Regions from separate parts of the Telluria sp. PB2R4 genome, predicted to be linked through region 2. Evidence: predicted binding sites of a transcription regulator. Region 2 holds the regulator's gene; the other holds the start of a gene.
What was found. Region 2 encodes FNR, which switches genes on or off when oxygen is low (the NO sensors DNR and NnrR bind a similar motif). Its sites were predicted from a motif close to TTGATNNNNATCAA; they were not measured.
Positions count from the first base shown of each region.

Region 1 (7,226 bases), on a different contig from region 2:
GCAGTTCGTCGACGAAGCCGTCGCGGAAGTTGCGGTGTTCGATTCCCTCGTAATAGAAACCATCGGCCAGGTTCTCGCTGTTGCTGTAGTTGTTGTATTGCTGGAGCGAGGCAGTATAAGTTCCGGGCGACAGCTGTACCGCGTAATTGACATCCCAGCATTGTTTCGTGACCGAATCTTTGGCGACCTTGGCGCACTCGCCATCGTCCTCACCGCCGATCAGCAGGCCGGCCGAGTTGAACAGCGCGACGATCGGGTCGAAGCCGCCCCGGGCAATCGTCTCGCCAGCGGCATTGACGCCGCCGGCATATGACCAGGTGCGCAAACCGACCGTCGACAGGGTGTCGACGGTGAACTGGAACAGCTTTACCTCGTTATCGTAGGCGAATTCCCCGGTATACGAGATGTTCGCGGCGCCAGCGGTCGACAGGCCGGCGCACAGGGCGAGGAAAAGGGCGATCGGTTTAGTTTTCATTTTGTCTGTTCTTCGATATCGATAGGGTGGGAAAGCGGTGGGGACCGCCATGCCGCGGCATGGCGGTTGCGATTCCTGTTTAATTCAGGCCGCCGCCGACGACGCTCAGCTTGCTGAAGCTGGCGCTCTGGCCAAGGGTATTGCTGCCGGACGAGACCGCCATGCCGACATACAGCGTCGGCGCCGTCACGTTGACGCTGGTCGCCTCGGTCCAGTTCAGGCCGTCGCGCGAGGCTGCCGAATACAGGGCATTGCCGCGACGTTCGATCCGCACCCAGACCGGCAGCGTGGTCGTCGAATAGCCGGACAGGACCGACTTGTTGTCGCCATTGATGGCGCGCCGGATTTCCCCCGTACTGGCGTAACGCGCCGTCCAGGCATAGACGCCCTGGCTGGTCACCGACTCGGTCGCCAGCAGGCCGGCACGGGCGCCGCTCGCGCTGCCGCCCTGGGTCAGCATCCTTGCCGTCATGACGAAATTTCCGGTCAGCGGCATGTACTTGAAGTAGAAGTTGTAGCTGGTCGAGGTCGAAATATTACCGCCACCGTTAATGGTGTACACGCCATTGAGCAGGGAGCTGCCGACCGGGGCGGTGACCGCCGCGTTCATCTTGGTTTCGCCGACCCCTTTGTCGCAGGTGAACAGACGGGTGCAGACCGGCGTGCCCACCGGCGGCGGCGGATCGGTCGGAACGGTCGGATCGGTTGGATTGGTCGGGTTGGTTGGGTTAGTAGGATCGGTCGGCGGCGTGCTGCTGGCGGCCGTACAAGTGGCGCCCGTGCCCGGATTGTTCACGCGTCCGGCGCCGGCGTTGTTCTGCACGTAGACGCAGGCCTGATCGGCGGGCATGACGGTGTAGTTGTACGGCGGCGTCCACCTGGTGAGGCGCGGCAGGCCGGTGGCCGACATCAGGGCGCTCGAGATATCGATCGCACCGCCGACCCAGGGCTTGGTGTCGTCGCCCTTGTCGTTGATGAACAGTTCGCCCGAGGCGCGGTAGCTGAGCGCATCCTTGCCGCTGGAGACCTTGCCGCCGACCTGAGACGGCTTCAGGTTCTTGAACAGGTAGTAGTTGTTTTCGGACAGCACGTCCGACTGGTATCGCACGTCCAGGCCGCCAGCGAATTTCATGTCCGGGTCGAGCGGACTGGTGTCGCCTTCGAGCAGGTTGTTAAAGGTGTGCAGTTGGCCGAAGCGAATCAGCGGCAGGCGGCTGGCGGTGCCATGCCAGTGCAGGCCGTGGAAGGTCACGTGCAGCCGTCCGGCATCGCTCCAGGCGCGGCCGCTGTCGCCGTTGCCGACCAGGGTGGTCTTGCCGTGCTTGTAGAACTTGCTGTTCGACAGGGTCACGTAGTCGGAGCCGCGCACGATGTCCAGGGCGCCGTCGTGGCGCGTATCGCTGGCCAGCCGGTCCGGCGTGTCGCCGTCGCTGACGGTAAGGTGGTCGATCCAGATGTTCTGCGAGCGCGAGATCGTCGCGCCGTCCGCATAGGCATTGGCTGAATCCTCGGGGTTCACGTCCCACGGCGTGTCGAGCGCGATGTTCCGGATGATGACGTTACGGGTCCAGGTGGGGTACAGGTCGCCGTCCTTGCCGGCCGCGACCCAGGCCTTGAAGTCGGCTTCGGGATCGCGCCCCGGCGCGGTCGCGAGTTCGCCGCCGACCAGCAGGGTGGTGCCGGTGATGCGTGCGGCACGGCCCTGGGCGTCGTTGATGCCGACCAGCGTGGTGTTCGACGGGATGCTGATCGAACCGCCGTACTTCTGGTCGTTGTAGCTTTCGTATTCCTTGAACACCGTGTTGTTGGCGCTCATGCGCAGGTCGATGTGGCCGACGATGCGGATGATCTTGGGCGCCAGGCCGGCCTGGTTCAGGGCCGCGACCAGCTGCTGGCCGTTGTACACGGTGTAGATGTGCTGGGGCGCCGCGTTGCGGCCGCCCGTGACCACCACCTGCTCGTGCCCGCTGCTGCTCCGCTTGTAGCCGTGCCAGCCGACGGTCGGCGCCACGTCGCATTCGAAGCTCAGGGCGCCGCCCGTCGGGTCGGTGGTGGCGAATTGCCAGGTCGGCAGCGCCGGGGCGGCGCGGTAGTTGGATGGCGAATGCTTGCCGTCGATGGCCACCGGCGCGCCCGGCCGCCGGATGCCGTAGGTGCCCAACTGGAGCGGGGTGGAATCGCCGGTGAGGGACTGGGCGTCGATTCCGTCCAGGGTCAGGGCAGGGCAACCCGTGCTCGAGGAGGACGAGACGACGAGGGAAGAAGTCTTTGACATCTGGCCGGTTGGCGTGGCGACTTCGCCGCCGCCACAGGCACTCAGGAGCAGGCCGACTGCGGCCGCAAGGCTGGTACGTTGCAGGGTACGTGTCATATTGTATGTCTCCGTGTATTGGTTTTTTTACTACAAAACTGATCAGTCCAATTTTGTTGCGAGCCTACCACTGGAGCTATTGGTCCGACCAATTGAATTCATGGTATAGACAGTCTTTTAACTCGTCCATTACTATTTTGTTGACGTTTTGCCACACCGGCCGTGGCCGTCCTCGCCATTCGCAGCCGGGGTCTTTCGATTACCGAATGCAGGTGTCGGCGACAAGGGCAATGCACCGTGGTAGCGCGGGAAATCTTACGTGTAGTCGGTTTTTGATCTGGGTCAAAGATTTTCGCGGTCGGGAAGAACAGACTCAGTACGATCTGCTCGAATATCGATGATCTCTTCCCAGCCCACCATGATCAGGAAAATCCTCGTGCCAACGGACGGGTCGGCACTCTCGGAGCGCGCGGCGGCCGCAGCGGTCGCCCTCGCGCGCGGCAGCGGCGCCGAGATTGTCGCCCTGTCCCTGGCCTGGCCGGGTCTTTCGCTGCACGCACGTGCACCGGGCCCCGAAGAGGCGGACGCGGCACGCGAACGCGCCCTGGGCGTGGCGGCCCGGCGTGCGGGCTGGGTTGCCCGCCTCGCTGACGAGGCCGGGGTGCGGCACAGTGTGGTGACTGCGGTGCCGTCCTCGCAGCACGACGAGATCATTCGCGTGGCGCTGGAACTGCATTGCGACCTCATCTTCATGGCGGCACATGGACAGTGCGGCGTCAACCGGCTGATCGCCGACCGGGTACCGCAACTGGTGCTCGCCTACGCGCCCATCCCGGTCATCCTGTATCGGGGAAGCGTCGAACCTGCTTGACCATCACTTTCTGGAGCCTGCCATGTACAAGCGAATCTTGCTGCCGACCGACGGATCGGACGCCTCCGAGCGCGCGATCCTGTCCGGGATCGATTTTGCCAAGGAGATCGGGGCTGAAGTGGTCGCCATGACGGCCACGCCCGCGTTCCACCTTTTCACCAGCGACAGCGAGATGCTGGAGCAGACCCCGGAGCAGTATGCCGAGGCGAGCAGGACGCGTGCGCAGCGCATGCTCGACGAGGTGGCCGCCGCCGCCCGCAATGCCGGCGTTCCCTGCACCGCGGTGCAGGTAGTGTCCGACGAACCCTACGACGCCATCATTCACGCCGCACGCGACCACATGTGCGACCTGATCGTCATGGCCTCGCACGGCCGCAAGGGGGTCAAGGGCTTGCTGCTGGGCAGCGAAACCCAGAAGGTCCTCGTCCACAGCGCAATCCCGGTGCTGGTGCACCGCTAGGGAGGGAATCCATGTACCGACGCATCCTCGTGCCGACCGACGGCTCAACCATTTCCGATGCGGCCGTCGCTGCCGCCATCGACTTCGCGCAGGCCCGCGGCAGCGCCATCGTCGCGCTTGGCGTTGCCGTTCCCGAGCCGACCTTCCAGTCGCTCGAAGGCGCCATGGCCTACGACCCGGGCCTGCAGGTAGACGTCTTGCTCGAACATGCAAAGAAGCATGTCGACGCCGTCGCCGCGCTCGCCCGGCAAGCCAATGTGCCCTGCACACCGGTCACCTGCAATGCGCTGGATGCCGCCGAGTCGATCGTCGACACCGCGCGCCAGCAGCATTGCGATCTCATCATCATGGGCTCGCACGGCCGCCGCGGACTGAGCCGCCTGCTGGCGGGCAGCGTCACGCAGGGCGTGCTGGCACACGCACCCGTGCCGGTGATGGTGCTTCGGCCATCTGCGGACGAGACAGGTGCGCAGCCGTGGGCGCCATCCCCGCCGCCTGGTACGACCTGAACGGGCGCCACGGTGCAGGGAGTGAAAGCGACGCCGCCCCCGCTTCGGGCAGCGGCCGGGGAGCACACGCCGGGGCCGGCTCCGGCAGACGGGGCGGCCGCGCGCGCGGCATCGGCCACGCCCCCGACACGGCGCCGGCGGCAGGGCCGCCGGCGCGGCCCTGCCGCCGGCGGCTTCGGCAAGCTGGATTCTCCAGACGAGCGCGAATTTGACCAGGCCCTCGACCGCGCCCTGACCGGCATGCTGCCGGCATACGGCGTCTTGTTCGGCATCGGCGTCGTGCTGTTCGGCGCATGGGACTACTGGATCGCGCCGCAGCAGGCGCCGACCACCGCATTACTACGGATAGCACTGGTCCTGCTCGGTTCCATTGGCTACCTGCACTGGCGCGGGCGGATTGCGCTCGCCTGGCGCTGCGGCCTGATCTACGTCACGCATAGCGCTGCCATGATCCTGAGCGCCAGCCGGCTGCCGGACGGCCTGCTGCTGGCGCTGCCGGCGATCACGGGCGTCATGCTTCCGCTTGCCCTGGTCGAGCCGCGCCTGCATCGGCTGTCCGCCCTGGTCGTGCTCCCGACCCTGCTGTTCCTGGCGCTTGGCGCAGCGCTGCTGCAGGAGCAGGTGTATTTCAGCAGCGTGCTGGTCTATGCGGTCATGCTCGGCCTGGCGGTGGCCGTCGCCCTGTTCCGGGGCCGCCAGCTGCGCAAGGACTTCCTGGCCGAGCGCGCGCTGACGTATTCGGTGCGCCACGACAGCCTGTGCGGCGTGCTGGCGCGTGGCTACCTGCTCGAGCTCGCCAGCCATGACCTGGCGCTGGCGCGGCGCTATGGCCACCCGCTGGCGATCGGGATGGTCGACATCGACCACTTCAAACGGGTGAACGATGACTTCGGCCATCCGGTGGGCGATGCGCTCCTGCGCGCCGTGAGCCAGGCATGCAGCAGCGCACTGCGGGCCAGCGACTACTTCGGCAGGGTCGGCGGAGAAGAATTTGTCTGCGTCATGCCCGAGACGGACGAGGCCGACGCCCTGGCCTGCGCCGAACGCATGCGCCTGGCCGTGGCCGCCATCCGCCTGGAGACCGCATCCGCCGTCGTGCGCTGTACGATCAGCATTGGCGTCGCCGAGCTCGCGCCCGCACATGCCGGGATCGACGAGCTGCTCGCAGCAGCGGACGGGGCGCTGTACCGTGCCAAGGCGAGCGGCCGCAACCGGGTCGAGCTGGCGCGGCTAGCCGGCGCGCCAGCCGGACCGGGCAGCCCATGAAGATTGATGCCGGCCCCTCCATTGCCGCAGGGCTGGACAGCAAGGAAGCCGCGCGGCGCCTGGCGCGCGACGGCCCCAACCTGTTGCCGGACACCGGTGGGCGGCGCTGGCGGCGCATCGCGCTCGATGCCGCGCGCGAGCCGATGTACCTGCTGCTGGTCGGCGCCGCGATCCTGTACCTGGTACTGGGCGAGCCGCTCGAGGGCGCCTTCCTGTTCGGCATGGTCTTCCTCATGCTGTGCATGACGCTGTACCAGGAAGGACGCACCGAGCGCGCGCTGCAGGCGCTGCGCGAACTGGGATCGCCGACGGCCCTGGTGTGGCGCGACGGTCGCGCGCAGCGGATTCCGGCCAGCGCACTGGTAGAGGGTGACCTGGTCGAATTGGGCGAGGGGGACCGGGTGCCGGCCGATGGCCTCCTGCTGGCGGCCGCGGGCCTGCAAGCGGACGAGTCGCTGCTGACCGGCGAGTCGGTCCCGGTCGGCAAGCTGGCAGCTCCCGAGGCCAGCGAAGCCGGAGCGCAGGCGCGGGGAGCCGCACTGGCGCCCGGTGGCGCCGACCTGCCATGGGTGTATTCCGGCACCCTGGTGGTGCAGGGGCACGGCCTGGCACGGGTCACCGCCACCGGGCCGCGCAGCGAGATCGGCCGCATTGGCGCTACGCTGGGGAGTATTGCGCCGCCGCAAGGGCGCCTGCAGCGCGAGACCTCGGTGCTGGCGCGCCGTTTTGCGATCCTGGGCGGCGCCGTCAGCGTTGCGCTGGTGCTGCTGCTGGTGCTGCGCGGCAGCGAGCCCCTGCAGGCCTTGCTGGCTGGTATCGCGCTGTCGATGTCGATGCTCCCGGAGGAATTCCCGGTCATCCTCACCGTGTTTCCCGCGATCGGCGCCTGGCGCCTGGCGCGCAACCAGGTCCTGACCCGGCGCCTGGCGGCGATCGAGATCCTTGGCTCGACCTCCGTGCTGTGCGTCGACAAGACCGGTACCCTGACCGAGAACCGGATGGCGGTAGCGCAGCTGTGGCATGCCGGCGCCATCCATGACGTGGCGTCGGGCGGCCCGATGCCGGCGCCTCACCGGGAATTGCTGGCCTGTGCACTGCGCGCCAGCCGTGCGCTCGGCACCGACCCGATGGAGGCCGCGTTCTGGCGGCTCGCGGGTGGCGCATGGCCGGATGGCGGCGCGCCGCCGGCTGGCTGGGTGCTGGTGCACGAGTACGGCCTCAGTCCGCAGCGTCCGGCCCTGGTGCACGTCTGGGACTGCGGCGACGGCGGCGTGCAGGTTGCCGCGAAAGGCGCGCCGGAGACCGTGGTAGCGATGTGCGGGGCCGGTGCGCGC
Region 1 covers NZ_JCASIC010000001.1:601,988-609,213, reverse strand. The annotation lists gene AC56LU_RS02620 (DVUA0089 family protein) at 1-475, opposite strand, end outside; gene AC56LU_RS02615 (pectate lyase family protein) at 555-2,846, opposite strand; gene AC56LU_RS02610 (universal stress protein) at 3,184-3,657, shown strand; gene AC56LU_RS02605 (universal stress protein) at 3,680-4,117, shown strand; gene AC56LU_RS02600 (universal stress protein) at 4,129-4,626, shown strand; gene AC56LU_RS02595 (GGDEF domain-containing protein) at 4,648-5,892, shown strand; gene AC56LU_RS02590 (cation-translocating P-type ATPase) at 5,889-7,226, shown strand, end outside.
Region 1: AC56LU_RS02610 (universal stress protein) is a predicted target of FNR. The motif match lies at 3,119-3,132, and genes of this name have one in related genera.

Region 2 (7,226 bases):
CCGCCGTCATGCGCTGGACGCTGCAGAACGCGGTCGCCAACGAGCCGTTCGAGGACCATTCCTTCATCTTCTCGCAGTTCAGTGGTGTGCAGGTCGGCCTGGTCAATTTCATGACCACCACCCACCCGCTGCGCAATCCGGCGGATGTCGACAGCTACCTGGCGCGCCTGGAGCAGGTCGGCACCCGCATGGACGAAGCGCTGGCGCGCGCCCGCGATGCCGCATCGCGCTCCCTGATTCCGCCGCGCTTCATCCTCGAGCGCGCCCAATTCCAGGTCGACAGCTTCCTCAAGCCGGCGCCGAGCGAGAACGTGCTGGTCACCTCGCTGGCCCAGCGCACCGAGAAGATGGCAGGCCTCACGCCGGACGCGCGCAAGGCCGCGCTGGCGCGCGCCGCCCGCATCGTCGAGGAGCGCATCAAGCCGGCCTACCAGCGGGTGCAGGCCTTCATGGCCGACATCCACCCGCGCACCGGCGACGTGGCCGGCATCTCGCGCCTGCCGAACGGCAGCGCGGCCTATGCGCGCGCGGTCGAGAACTTCACCAGCACCAAGCTCACCCCGAACGAGATCCACGAGATCGGCCTGCGCGAAGTCGCGCGCATCGAAGGCGAGATGGACCGGCTCCTAGCATCGCTGGGCCTTGCCGAGGGCGGTATCGAAGCCCGCATGAAGCAGCTCGATGCGCGCTTCCAGCCGAAAGGCGAGGGCGACCCGCGCCCGGCGATCATCGCCAGCTACGTCGAGATGGTGAAGGACGCCGAGCGCAGGAGCGCGCCGCTGTTCAACCTGAAGCCGCGCGCCCCGGTCGAAGTGCGCCGCGAGCCGCCGCTGACCGAACCCTCGGCCGCCGCGCACTATTCGCTGCCGGCGCCGGACGGCACCCGCCCGGGGATCTTCTGGGTGCCGCTGCGCGGCCCGAGCTTCGACATGATCCGCATGCGCAGCCTCGCTTACCACGAGGCGGTGCCGGGCCACCACTTCCAGCTGGCGATCCAGCAGGAGCTGACCGGCATTCCGAAATACCGCAGCCAGCGCATCTTCAGCGGCGGCAGCGCCCACTCCGAAGGCTGGGCGCTGTACACCGAGCGCCTGGCGGTGGAGCAGGGCTGGTACGAGGGCGACGTGCCCGGCCTGCTGGGGGCACTCGGTTCGGAACTGTTCCGTGCCCGCCGCCTGGTGGTCGATACCGGCCTGCATTCGAAAGGCTGGACCCGCCAGCAGGCGATCGACTACGGCATCGGCGCGCAGGAAGTCGAGCGCTACGTCGCCTGGCCGGGCCAGGCCAACGCCTACATGATCGGCATGCTGCGGATGATCGAGCTGCGCGAGAAGGCCAGGAAGGAATTGGGGGACAAGTTCTCGCTCGCCGGCTTCCACGACCTGGTGCTGGGCGCGGGCTCGGTGCCGCTCGACGTGCTGGGCGAGCTGGTGGATGGCTGGATCGCGAAGCTGAAGCAGGCCTGAGCCTCAGGACGGCGGCATCGATTTGCATCGCGATGCCGCCGCGCCGGTTGCCCGGGGGCGCATTTGCTCCTACACTGCTCGCGCGCAGCTGTATTTCATGACCTTCTTCCACAGGAGCACAGCATGGAAACACAAGAAATCTACCGCGGGCGGCTCATCGACCACATTCAATTGGTGGTGCGCGACCTGCCTGCCTCCCGCAGGTTCTACGGCGCCGTGTTCGAGGCGCTGGGCATTCCGCTCGGCGGCGCCGGCGACGATTACTTCTGGGCCGACGAACTGTTCGTCTCCAGCCGCGCCAGCCAAGCCGCGCAAGGCGTGCTGACGGGACGCCACCACCTGGCCTTCCAGGCACGCGACCGCAAGATGGTCAATGCCTTCTACTTTGCGGCGCTGGCCGCCGGCGGCAGGGACAACGGCCGGCCGGGCGAGCGCGCCTACCACCCGGGCTATTACGGCGCCTTCGTGCTCGACCCGGACGGGAATAATATCGAAGCGGTCTACCACGGCGAGGCGAAGCAGAGCGCGCCGTACGTGCGCATCAGCTTCTGACGGCCGCTGCAGTCGCCGGCGCAGGGCGCGGCGAAAAAGCCGCTATACTGCGCCGACCATGCGCATCCAGCTTTTCTCCGACCTCCATCTCGAACGTTACGCGGGCTTCATTCCGCAGATCCGCGCCGATACCGACGTGATCATCCTGGCGGGCGACATCGGTTCCTACCAGTCCGGCTCGCGCCTGACGGATACCGATTTCGGCCTCGGGCGTTTTTCGCCGAGGTCCTCTCCGCTGCGGCCCGGCGCTTCGCAAGCGCGGGTGCTCTACATCCCCGGCAACCACGAATTCGACGGCCTCGAATTCGAGGAGGCCTACGCGCGCCTGCGCGCCACCTGCGCACGCCTCGGCATCGAATGGCTGGACCGCGAGACCTTGATGATCGGAGCGGTGCGCTTCATCGGCACTACCCTGTGGAGCGATTTCGACGCGCTGGCGCTGCAGGAGCAGGACCTGACCAAGCAGCTGCAGCGCCGCGACAAGGCCTTCCGCGCGGCCAACTACTACCTGTCGAAGAACACGACCCTGAAGAACGGCGAAAAGGTGCTGGCCGAGGGCATCCGCGCGATGTCGCTGGACTGCCAGGCGTGGCTGCGCGGCGCGCTGGCGGCGCCTTTCGAGGGCCGCACGGTGGTGGTGACCCACTTCGCCCCCAGCCTGCTCAGCGCCGACCCGCGCTATGGCCTGACCCCCGGCACGGCGGGCTTCTGCAATGCGCTCGACGCGCTGTTTCCCCAGGCCGACCTGTGGATCCACGGCCACCTGCACTGCGCGAACGACTACATCACCAGCGGCGTCGAAGCGGGCCGGCCCTGGTCCTGCCGCGTGGTGGCCAATCCGCTCGGTTACCTGAGCAAGGGCGAGCAGGAGGCCTTCCGTCCGGAGCTGGTGATCGAGATCTGAGCACGCACGGTGGGCGCCGGCGCCGGAAAATACGTCCGCCCGCAGCAGTCCCGACGCCAGGACGGCGGCACGGAGCGCGACGAGCCGTCCTGGCGACGCCCCAGGTTCAGCCCATCGGGCTGCAAACGTCGGTGCCGGCAGCCAGCGCCTTGAGCTTGACCGGGTCGAGCAGGGTGACTTCGCGCTTGTCGACCTGCAGCCAGCCCTGTTTCTTGAAGCGCGACAGCAGGCGGCTGATGCTTTCGATGGTGAGTCCGAGGTAGTTGCCGATGTCCTCGCGCGACATGCGCAGCTGGAAGCTGTTCGGCGAGTAGCCGCGCGCCGCGTAGCGCGCCGACAGGTTCACCAGGAAGACGGCGAAACGCTGCTCCGCCCGCATATTGCCGAGCAGAAGCATTACGTTCTGTTCGCGCGTGATTTCCTGGCTCATGATGCGGTGGAAGTGGCGCAGCAGGGCCGGGACCTGGCCGAACAGCTCTTCCAGGCGCGAGAACGGAATCTCGCAGACTTCGCTGTCCTCGAGCGCCACGGCGTCGCAGTGGTGGGTGCCGCTGATCGCGTCCATGCCCAGCAGTTCGCCGGCCATCTGGAAACCGGTGATCTGGGCTTCGCCGGCGGCGTTCACCTGGTAGGTCTTGAAATGGCCGAAGCGCACCGCGTACAGGTTGCGGAAGGGTTCGCCCATCGCATACAGGCGCTCGTCGCGTGCGAGGCGGCGGCGCCGTCCGATGATTTGGTCGAGGCGGTTGATGTCGGCGTCTTCCAGCCCCATCGGCAGGCACAGCTGGTGCATGCTGCAGGCGCCGCAGCTGGTCTTGAGGGCCTGGATGCTGACCGGCGCTGTGCCAGGGAGCGACATGGGTTGGTTCATGGCGTGAGAAGAAAATGCGGACGCAGCCATTATAGACACAGGCCGGGTCCGCGGCGTTCATTTCCCAGAGATAAGTAGGGTGGGCGGGGTAATTGCGGGCAATGCCCGGAATTACGTACGCCCACGCGTTCAATATTCCCGTGAATAGACGCTACATCCATTCCAGGACGATCTGAACGCGTGGGCGGCATCGCCGTCCACCCAACACAGGGCGGTTACAGGTGATGCCGGTGTTCCGCCTTCTTCCGGTAGTACTCCTGCCGGCCCTTGGCCTGCACGGTCGCGGCGATCTGCGCCGCCTCCAGCGCCGCCGCCTTCACGGTCGCGAACGCGTCACCATCCGCCTTCAGGGCCTCGACGGCCTGCAGCGACTGCGCCGTGCCGGCCAGCGCCAGGCCGAAGGTGGCCGACACCGCCAGCTCGGCTGCCAGGGTGTCGAGGCCTGGCGCCACCACGCCCTGGCCGGCGTTGGCCGCCATGGCTGCCTCGGCGGGGGCCTGGGGCGCCGCCAGCGCACGCGCCACGTCCCTGTCGCCCGCCACCTTTGCCAGGAAGTCCAGCGCGGCCTGGCTGCCCGACTGGTTGGCCAGGTCGCCCAGGCGCAGCAGCGCGGTGTTCTTGGCATTGAACACCGCACGGCCGGCAAGCGGCTTCTCGACGAAGTCGATCAGCGGCTGGACCGCGATCGCGCTGCCGATGTAGCCGAGGGTGGCCACGACCTGCACCAGGAACTCCTCGTGCTTCCCGGGCTCGTTCACCAGCCAGTCGAGCAGCAGGCGGGCGTCCTTCTCCGTGTACTGCGAGGCCAGCTCGTCGGGCACGCCTTCGACCCAGTGCTGGGAGACGAAGTCGCGCACGTCGGCAGGCAGCGGGATGCCGCCCACGCCGCAGGAGCAGCCGCCGGCGGGCATCACCTCGCCGGTGATGGCGAGCGGGCCGGCCAGGAAGGCCGCCGACTCCCCGGCGTTGACCACGTCGTGGTCGGTGCCGACCGACGGGTACATGACCGCGCGCAGGTCGTCGGTTCGATGGCCGAGGCCGCAGTTGTGGCCGTACTCGTGCACCCAGATCAAGCCTTCCTGGTTGGCGGTGAAGCGCACCGCCGCCACGTTGACGATGGTGCTGCCGACCGGGGCGCAGCCGATGATGCTGTCGCCGGGGCCGCCGCACCAGCGGATCGCCTGCACGACCTTGACCCCGCTGCCCGCGTTCAGCAGCGCCGTCAGGTCGGCCGCCGTCTGGATCGTGCCGGGGACGTTGCTTGGGAGCAGCCGTACCGCGCCGTTGCGCACGAAGCGGACCGGGGTGGCGACATCCGGCCCGGTGTCGTCGTTCTGCAGGATCGTGCCCATGTCGGCCAGGATCCGGTCGGCCTCGGCCTCGCTCAGGGCCACGCTGCTGTGGCGGTGCACCGCGACCGACACCGTGCGCAGGCCGGGTGGCGCCACGGGCGGGTTGACGATCAGGTAGTCGACGTAGAGCGAGATGTCCGCGCTCCACTCGATGTTGACCCAGATGTCGACGCCGTTCCAGCGCGAGGCGACGTTGTGCAGGGTGTAGCGGGCTGCGCCGATGAACTTGCCGGCGTTCGGTCCGCCCGGCACGCCTTCGCCCACCGCCACGAACACCTGCGAGCCGGGCTGGATGACATCCCAGTTGAGCCGCAGGATCCATTGGCCGCGGCGCGCTCCCCAGTCGTGGCGGTAAGTGAAGCCGGTTCCTTGCAGGGCGGGCTGCAGCCCGTCCTTGCCGACGGTGGCTTCGGCAATGGCCCAGGGGCCCTTGGTGTCCGAGGAATCCGCGCGCTCCGCCGGGTCCTGGCGGGCCAGGGTCAGCGCGGCGTTCCGGTCAAGACGATCGTTTGGTGACATGGTGTTCTCCTCGGATGCTCAGGGATTGATGATCAGGTAGTCGGCGTAGAGCGAGATATCCGAGCTCCACTCGATGTTGACCCAGATGTCGACGCCGTTCCAGCGTGAGGCGACGTTGTGCAGGGTGTAGCGGGCCGAGCCGATGAACTTGCCGGCATTCGGTCCGCCCGGGACGCCTTCGCCGATCGCCACCAGGACCCGCGACGGGGGCTGGATCACGTTCCAGTTGAGGCGCAGCACCCACTGCCCGCGGCGCGCACCCCAGTCGTGGCGGTAGGTGAAACCGGTTCCGCTCAGCTCGGGTTGCGGTTCGGCGCTGGCGGCGGCGGGCCCGAACAACTGCCGGACCGCGCCGAGGTCGGCGTCCTGCCGGATCTCGGCGAAGCTGGTCGGCATGGCCGAGGAAGCGATGAAGCCGTCCGCTTCCCTGGCGCCCGCGGCAATCCGCGTGGCTGCCTGGTTGACCTGATTGTTTGACATGACATTTCCTTTCACATCGACGATCGGTGATTGGCCCAGCCTGCCGCGCCGCAAGGGGGGAGGAGGGTCGCCGGATAGCGAGCTGCATGCATGCTGGAACTCCGGAATTCCGTCGATGCCGTGCTCGAATCGTCAGCCAATATAGTCGAGTGATCGGGCCGGACTGGGGACGATCTGATGGGTCATTAATTTGGATCAGTGGCTTCCTGTTTTCTGACGGAGAGAAAGATTTCGGAAGTGAAAACAGGCTTCCCCTTGCCCTCCCTCAGCCGGCCTTGATTTCCATCGAAATGCCACCCGGCCAAGCGTGCGCCCCCATCCTGCATGCTAGATTCTGGACACACCCCCGGAGGTCGACCCGGGAACACGAGGAGCCCCGATGTTCGGTTTGTCCGCCTTGGATCTGGCGCGCGTGCAGTTTGCGTTCACGATGTCTTTCCACATCCTGTTTCCGGCAATAACGATCGGCATGGCCAGCTATCTGGCCGTGCTCGAGCTGTGCTGGCTGAAAACCGGGCGCCAGGTCTACGTCGACCTCTATCACTACTGGCTCAAGATCTTCGCCGTCAGCTTCGGCATGGGGGTGGTGTCGGGCATCGTGATGGCCTACCAGATCGGCACCAACTGGAGCTACCTGTCCGAATTCGCCGGCAGCATCCTGGGGCCGATCCTGTCCTACGAGGTGCTGACCGCCTTCTTCCTCGAAGCCGGCTTCCTCGGCGTGATGCTGTTCGGCTGGACCCGGGTCGGCCCGGGCCTGCACTTCGCTTCCACCTGCGCGGTGGCGGTCGGCACCCTGATCTCGTCCACCTGGATCCTGGCCGCCAACAGCTGGATGCAGACCCCGCAGGGCTACGCCATCGAGGGCGGGCGCATGGTCCCGAGCGACTGGCTGGCCATCATATTCAATCCCTCCTTCCCCTACCGGCTGCTGCACATGGTGATCGCCGCTTATCTGACCACCGCCCTGATCGTCGGCGCCTCCGGGGCCTGGCAGCTCTTGAAGGGGCGCGACAATCCGGCGGTGCGCAAGATGCTGTCGATGGCGATGTGGATGATCCTGATCGTCGCGCCGATCCAGG
Region 2 covers NZ_JCASIC010000011.1:191,922-199,147, forward strand. The annotation lists gene AC56LU_RS18275 (DUF885 domain-containing protein) at 1-1,466, shown strand, start outside; gene AC56LU_RS18280 (VOC family protein) at 1,590-2,018, shown strand; gene AC56LU_RS18285 (metallophosphoesterase) at 2,077-2,922, shown strand; gene fnr (fumarate/nitrate reduction transcriptional regulator Fnr) at 3,029-3,781, opposite strand; gene AC56LU_RS18295 (hypothetical protein) at 4,009-5,664, opposite strand; gene AC56LU_RS18300 (hypothetical protein) at 5,683-6,144, opposite strand; gene AC56LU_RS18305 (cytochrome ubiquinol oxidase subunit I) at 6,524-7,226, shown strand, end outside.